Regions from separate parts of the Alkalihalobacillus sp. MEB130 genome, predicted to be linked through region 2. Evidence: riboswitches for the same ligand, from Rfam matches in the RefSeq annotation. Region 2 holds a riboswitch; the other holds the start of a gene.
What was found. Region 2 has a riboswitch for cyclic di-GMP ahead of N0O92_RS17340 (hypothetical protein). Riboswitches for the same ligand answer to the same signal wherever they lie in the genome.
Positions count from the first base shown of each region.

Region 1: another riboswitch for cyclic di-GMP. It lies ahead of N0O92_RS16725 (methyl-accepting chemotaxis protein); the one in region 2 lies ahead of N0O92_RS17340 (hypothetical protein).

Region 1 is NZ_JAOANA010000017.1:56,499-60,321, reverse strand. It holds gene nhaC (Na+/H+ antiporter NhaC) at 1-478, opposite strand, end outside; cyclic di-GMP riboswitch class I at 909-991, shown strand; gene N0O92_RS16725 (methyl-accepting chemotaxis protein) at 1,163-2,065, shown strand; gene N0O92_RS16720 (SNF2 helicase associated domain-containing protein) at 2,241-3,823, shown strand, end outside.
Region 2 is NZ_JAOANA010000018.1:90,263-94,085, forward strand. It holds gene N0O92_RS17335 (L,D-transpeptidase family protein) at 1-1,154, shown strand, start outside; cyclic di-GMP riboswitch class II at 1,492-1,575, shown strand; gene N0O92_RS17340 (hypothetical protein) at 1,682-2,698, shown strand; gene N0O92_RS17345 (phospholipase D-like domain-containing protein) at 3,280-3,823, shown strand, end outside.

The DNA of each region.
Region 1 (3,823 bases), on a different contig from region 2:
CCACTAAAGAACCAGAAATAACCGCTCCTGCTACCATCGCCATAGGAATACCTAGAATCGTTCCTACAGCCATAAACGCAACACCGATGGTAGAGACCGTTGTAAAGGCGCTTCCTACTGATATACCCATAATCGCCGTTGCGATGAAGGCACTTGGTAAGAAATAATCAGTTGAAACAATTTGAAAACTATACGCTATCAACGTAGGAATCGTTCCCGATGCCATCCAGACGGCAATAAGGACCCCAATTAGCATGAAGATCATAATTGGTACGATACCTGATTTTACCCCTTTAATCATTCCCTCTTCCAAAGCAGGCCATGGTACACGTTTTAGTAGTCCATAGCCAATAATAAGGATAATTACTATGAAAATCGGTACATGCGGATGTGCAGCGAAGTGAATTAGCGAAACCCCGATCACACTTAAAATCATTCCAATAATAAGAAGAGCTTCCCATCCTCTTAATTTAATCATTTTCTTTCTTCCTTCCTAAGCCATACCTTTGAAACATAGTTTAAAAAGATACGAATACTTTCAAAATATAATAGATTTGTTCCTTAGCACAAGAACGCTTAAACGCTTTTAAGTGTTAAAGTAAACATACGTGTAACTATAAAGAGACTTTTAAGAGAAGTCAACTAGTAGATTTGAAACTGAGTAAGTAATACTTTTCAACTAATCGAGAAGATTTCGCCTCTTCAATTTTATCCATGCTTATAAGTTATACTTGCAAGCTCAGCCGTGGTCCAAAAAGATAAACACTGAGAGATACTACCTGAATTTGGATATTTTACAACGCTAATGGACTTTTCCCCCAAAATTTCTTTTTATGATATTATGGAAGTAAATAGTAAGAATAACGATTAGTTTCATCTAAATCGACTTTACTAGATGACAACAACTTAATAGAAAAAGGCAAAACTTTCGAAAGGGAGTGACGCAAAGCTACGGGCCTAACTCTTACGACATGGTCGCCGGGCTACCAAAGGAATAGATCGAAACCATTTGGCAAAACAGGTTTCTTTTTTTATGGACAGAAATGAGAAGGAAATGGCTAGTCTGTATACAACTTTTTCTTGTAAGAGATGAAGATTAACGTTTATGGAAGTCTATGTACGAATGAACAAATCATGAGCAAATAATAGAGGAGTTATAAGAATGAGCCATATTAGTGTACTATCAAAAATTGTGAATCAAGAAGCTGCATTAGAAGCACTCAATCGATCTTATGCGATGATTACGTTTAACTTGAATAAAGAGGTTCTTTGGGCAAACGAGAACTTTGCTAAAGGAATGGGATATGCAGCAGAAGAACTAATCGGATTGAGCCATAAACGTTTTTGTGTTCCGGAATTTGCCAACAGTAGCGAGTATGAGGAATTCTGGGGAAAATTAAAAAGTGGACAAAACTTCAATGAGAAAATTTTACGAGTCAAAAAAGGTGGTGAGCCGATTTGGCTACATGCTTCTTATTCGCCTGTGCTGAATGAAGAAGGAGTCGTCGTCGCTGTCTTAAAATTGGCTAGCGATATAACGGATCGAGAGCAAACGGTAAATGATCTCGTAGAAAAGCTACAGCATATTTCAGAAACCCTTCAAGAGAGCTCAAAAAAAGGGATCGAAACGATTATGAGTGTTTCTTCAAATACAGATGTTGTCACAAATGACTCAAATAAAAACATTGAAATTCTCGAAAACTTAAGTGATCAAATAAAGTTAGTTAAAGTCAGTTTAAAAAACATTCGTGACATATCTGCCCAGACGACCGTTTTATCTCTCAATGCCGGGATAGAAGCGGCAAGAGCAGGTGAACATGGCAGAGGATTTAATATAGTCGCTATTGAAGTGAAAAAGCTATCTGATCGAGTCAAATCAGTGGTAGAAGAGATTCATTGCAATATCGAAGCAATGACAACAGAAATCGAAAAAATCGGCAAGACCCAAACCAATATACAGAAAAACCAAATGCTGATCAACGAAGCCGTTGAAGAGTTTAACAACATGAAAGAAAATTCAAGCCGATTAAAAGAAGGAGCCGAAGCGTTTAAGGAAATTCTTTAGAGAGGAAAATCCTGGGAGTGGGTCAATTCAAGGTATTACCTACTTAAGTAAGCGAAAGAAAGCTCATAGAGATCATGATTCATCATAGCGTGATGCCATAAGCTTGACCTTTTTTGTTCATTCAAATTGTGATAGGGTTTAATTAACGACGAAATCAAAGAAGAGAGCGGAAGTCATGGAGATGAAACTAACTCACAAGATGATTAAAGAAATATGCGGTACGGTCTCCTATAAAAAAGGGGACTCTTTTTATCGTTCCAATAAAGTGACATTTCAAGAGTACAGCTTTGATTTCTGTAAGGCGACCGTTAGCGGGAAGGAAGACTTTCATGTCACCATTGAAAAAGGAGAAGCTGGGGACATTCAGATGACATGCAGTTGTCCTACCTTAGCCAATTTTCAAAAAAGCTGCCAACATATTGCGGCCGTTTTACTTTCGATTTATGATCTGCAACGTCAAGGAACATCTCCTTTACGTGTACAAGCCGAATTAGCTGCCTATGGTGAGTTAACAAAAGACTTTATCTCTCTTTTTCAAGAAAAAGTAACACAATCAAGTGGCCAGCAACGTTATTTTGAAAAAAGGGAAGTTCTGAATGTCAGGTTTACCATTAAACCTGTTTTGATCGGAAGAAATCAGCTCTTCCTTGGAATGGAAGTTGAGATCGGGAAGACCAAAGTACAAAACATACGAGAGTTTCTAGAAAATGTGAAACAAGGTAAACCTAGTGTAGGTATCTATGACCCGAGCATTCACTGTTTCTCCGAGGAAACAGATGCCGTTATACAACAGCTTATTAAGATTATTCATGATGAAAAAGCCTTTCTCGAAGCAATGCCTGCTGATACGAATCAGACATTACTGATTCCGCCATCCTCTAGGGAGGACCTTATCGCTTTATTCTCAAAAGCCCCATTCATTTCGCTTATGCATGATGGTCATGCATTTGAACGATTCAAACTGGTGGAAGGGGCACCTCCTATCCAGTTTACACTTAAAGAAACCGAGGGTCTCGATTATCAATTGGCAATCAAAGGGTTTGAGCGAATGAGTGTTTTACCACTTTATCGTTTGGTGTTGTGTGGAGGGGACGTGTTTTTGCTAGAGGAAAAAGATTGCGATCGATTATTTGAGTTAAAACAAATGCTATCGTCCCCAGATAAAAATATCGTTCCAATTCCACAGGGAAAAATTGAACTTTTTCTTACAGAAATTGTGCCTGGTCTGAAAAAAATTGGTGAGGTCCACCTTTCAAAAGTGGTGTCTCAGAAGTTGTTGAAAGCCCCACTTGTTGCCAAGCTCTACTTGGATCGTTTGAGAAATCGACTTCTTGCAGGACTGGAATTTCATTATGACAATATTCTGATTCAACCATTAGAAAGTCGAGACATTGCTAGAGGACCGATGGTGATTAGAGATGTGGAAAAAGAAGGGGAAATCTTGCAATTAATGGAGCAAAGCGGGTTTTCCAAAACAGATGGTGGTTATTTCATGCAAAATGAAATGCTTGAGTACGAATTTTTATACCATGTCGTTCCGAAGCTTAAACAACAAGTCCAAATTTATGCGACAACGGCTGTGCGAAACCGTATCTTTAAAAAGAATGCTTTTCCAAAAATAAGAGTGAAGGTCAATCAAAAAGATAGAACCAATTGGCTGGCATTTACATTCGAGATGAACGGGGTGGCAGACAAGGAGATTAAGGAGATTTTAGCGGCATTAGAGGAGAAGCGTAAATATTACCGCCTTCAAAATGG
Region 2 (3,823 bases):
CAGGAACAGAAACTCCGATGAACTTTTCAGAAATGGACTTGTCAGAAATTAAAGAAATGGTAAAAGATCAATGGACACTTTTCCCTTCATCTGAAGCAAAAGCCTATTACTTACATCCAAGTAACATGGATTCATATCGCAGCGAAGATCTGAGAAATGAGCTAGAACTAGCACTCACTTCCTTAAATGAAAATTTAGAGGAACCAATAGATGCTAAGGCGCACATAGAAAATGGCGAAATTATGATTTCTGAAAGCATGAGTGGTGAACAATATGATGTTCACGGCATTTTGGAGGAATTTGACAAGCATGAGTATACTAGTGAAGTTTTCCTAAATTCACTGTTCCTACATCCCATCAAAGAAGACAGTCAAGTTGTACAAAGCCAAGTAGAAAAACTGCAAGAATTACTTTCACACACCGTTGAGTATCAGTTACAAGATCAAGTCTTTTCATTACAGGCTAAAGAACTTATTGTAAATGCCTCTTTGTCAGAAGAAATGGATGTATTGATTCATTCAGATACGATTCTTGAAAAAATTTCTGAGATTAATGACTCTCACTCAACCTTAGGCAAAGACTTCTCTTTTAAAACACACTCAGGTCAAGATATTTCGGTTAAAGGAGAAGGGTATGGTTGGGCACTTAATATTGAAAGAGAAACAACCGCGATCCAAGAAGCTTTTCAAACTGGAGAAGGATTTGTTTCTGCTTCTAATATTTATGGGAATGGCTGGGATGGAGAAGGCTACGGCTATGAAACAACTTCAAACTATGGCATCGGTACGACTTATGCTGAAGTATCCATTGCCGAACAACGGATGTGGATTTACAAAGAAGGACAATTAGTCTTAACTACCAATGTCGTTACTGGTAACCGAAGTACACAACAAGATACATTAAAAGGGGTATGGTACATTCTCTTTAAACGGACACCCTACACACTCACAGGTGATGATTACGCCATTGATGTAGATTATTGGGCACCCTTTACAAACAGCGGTCAAGGATTCCACGACGCAAGCTGGCGAAGCAACTGGTCAAGCAATGCGTACCACAATGCAGGATCAAATGGCTGCGTTAACGTTCCACCTGATGTAATGAAAAAGGTATATAACTATCTGAGTGCCTACGATCCAGTTGTTATTTATTAGATAGTAGAAAACAGGAAATCGTTGTGATTTCCTGTTTTTTTGTTTCGATCCCATTTTTTAACTTAATATACTTTCTATGTTGAAGGTGAATTACTTTCCATAGGCTTTATTTGCATATTATCAGAGACCTTCAATTTACTTATACTTTGTTTAAATGAGCTTTTCGGTTCTTTTTATCTACTACAAGGTCGAGACTTTATACTTAGCAATATCGAAAAATTTGTTGCTATTTGTCGATTGAAATAAATTCCTTTTTCTTTTCCCTGAACCTATAATAAATCTGTAGGTAATTATACACAGGTAATTAACGTGGCCACGAAACTTATCCATGTATAGGACTTTTTAGGTAAGCTATGATATATAATCTCTATTTGGACACTTTGATTATATGGAGCTAGTAGTGTAACCGGACCTCTATCTAGGGGTGCTATGAAAGATAGCCTTTATATGGACACTTGGGCTATTTGGAGCTAGTAGTGTAACCGACCCTCTTATTTAAACATTTTATTTAAGAGGAGAAATGAGAAATGAACAAACAAAAAATCGGAACAATAATTTTAACTAGTTCTTTAGTTTTAGGAATGAGCACTGGAGTAATGGCAAAAGGACCATCCAAAACACCAGCATCCGTCTCGAATCCTGTAGTCCAAGAAGACGGAAGAAATACAAATGGACTAGAAACAGCTCAAATTACCTTTTCTCCTATTACTGGATACTTTGGTACATCAAAAATAGTCTTTGGTGAAGTGATCATTGATGGGGCTCGCGATGATTTAGCTAATCTGTTTATCACAGTAGGTGGAAAAGAGATTACTAACGTATGGGCTATTCCGGGTCAAACCAATACTTATGGATTCTCAACTTCTGTTTCATTAGATAGCCATTCTTTGACAAATGTTGAAGTAAAAGCCGAAACTAAGTTTCATAATGGACAAAAGGCTGGACTAGTTCATAGTAACAACAGTTCAACAGTTGATGTTGATGTTTGGGCTACAATTACTAAATACTCCGTAGATTATGGTTCAGAAAGCCCTAACTTCGTTTGGGATGCAGAAACTGGAACGTATGAACTATCATTTGATATTGTAAAAGCGTTGAGTAATGGCGAGACAGAGAAGGAAGAAATTACTTTAACAGGCTTGATACCTAATAGTACATTGAATTACACTTCTGATGAACTAAGTGATGAAAACTTCTTTGGTGAGTCTGTTACATTAATTAACTCTATCTCCGTTCCTGCTGCACCATCTGCACCTGTAGCTGAAAATGTAGTTGTAACAAGTATAAGCGATCTCACTCTTGCTCTAGAGGCTCAAGGACAAAATCAATTTAAAGTGATTGCAACTTATACACTAAATTATTCTGATGGTACATCTAAGAAAGTTGTTTCTACAACTTTAGACGGTGGAAACATCGCAAACCCAACAACCCAAAACCAAAATTCATCTACTAGAGAATATACTATTGGTGGGATTGTATATGAAGTGACTGTCACTTACGATTCAGTTACTAAAACGAACATTGTTAATGGAATAAAAAAGTAATTTAATACAAAAAAGTTGATCTGTTCATCTAAATAACAGGTCAGCTTTTTTATTTTTTGTATACACTTTATGATTTTTGATTTCAACTGTTCTTTCATCTAAATACAAAAAGTCTCTAAGCTTAAACATGAGAACGCCCCCTAATGTCAATTCACTTTTACATATTATAACATTTCATGGAATTAAGGGATTACTTTGGTATAGGTTGACTCAATAAATAATAATGAAGGTGTACATCTTCTGAATTGTAAATACCTATTTACAAACCATGGGTTTTCTCTAGTTGCATTTCCTCAACTGGGATTGCTCGCTAATATTTATAGTATGTGATAAAATTTTTCATAGTTTTTTAAGAATGTACCTTTGAAGTGACATCTCCATGTCGAAAATATACTCAGTTGCTGTTGCTTTTGGATTACCTATATCGTGAAACATGGAAATAAATGTAACATTATAATAGCCGAAACTAACAATAAACCATTATAATTAATTTAAGCAATATCACTCCCTAAAATGGATGTAAAGGTAGGTTAGAAATATTTATGATACTTAGGATTCCTATAAGAGAAGCAGAGTTTGTTATGGCGCAAGGTGAACTAACATATCAAGAAGTTCTAGATGATTTTATTAATACCGACTATGTGTTCATTCTTACTTATAATATCTCTGCGAGAAAAACTAATTTAATCAATACTTTAGAAACATTACCTTCAACGACCACTGTAGATATTATTACAAATATACCTAATAGGTTTGAAACGTATTATGGTAACGCTAGAAATAGAGCTAGAGAAGTTATAAATGTATATCTGAATAAGCTGGATCCTGAAAATTTTGATTCTATATTCAGTACTCATTTCAATTTTAAAAATCATGCCAAGATTATTATGACTAATAATATAGTATTTATTGGTTCGTCTAACTTCTCGGATGAATCAGCAAATAACATTGAATGCGGAATTATTTCTCGTGATACCGACTTTATTTGTACCCTTAAAAATTCTATAGTTCCACGCTTAAAAGACAACTCTGAAGAATATTATTCTAACGACTCTATAAATAAACTAAGAATCGAGTACAAGTTTAATTACTATTTATTATCCAGTATAATTGAAGAGGTCCGAA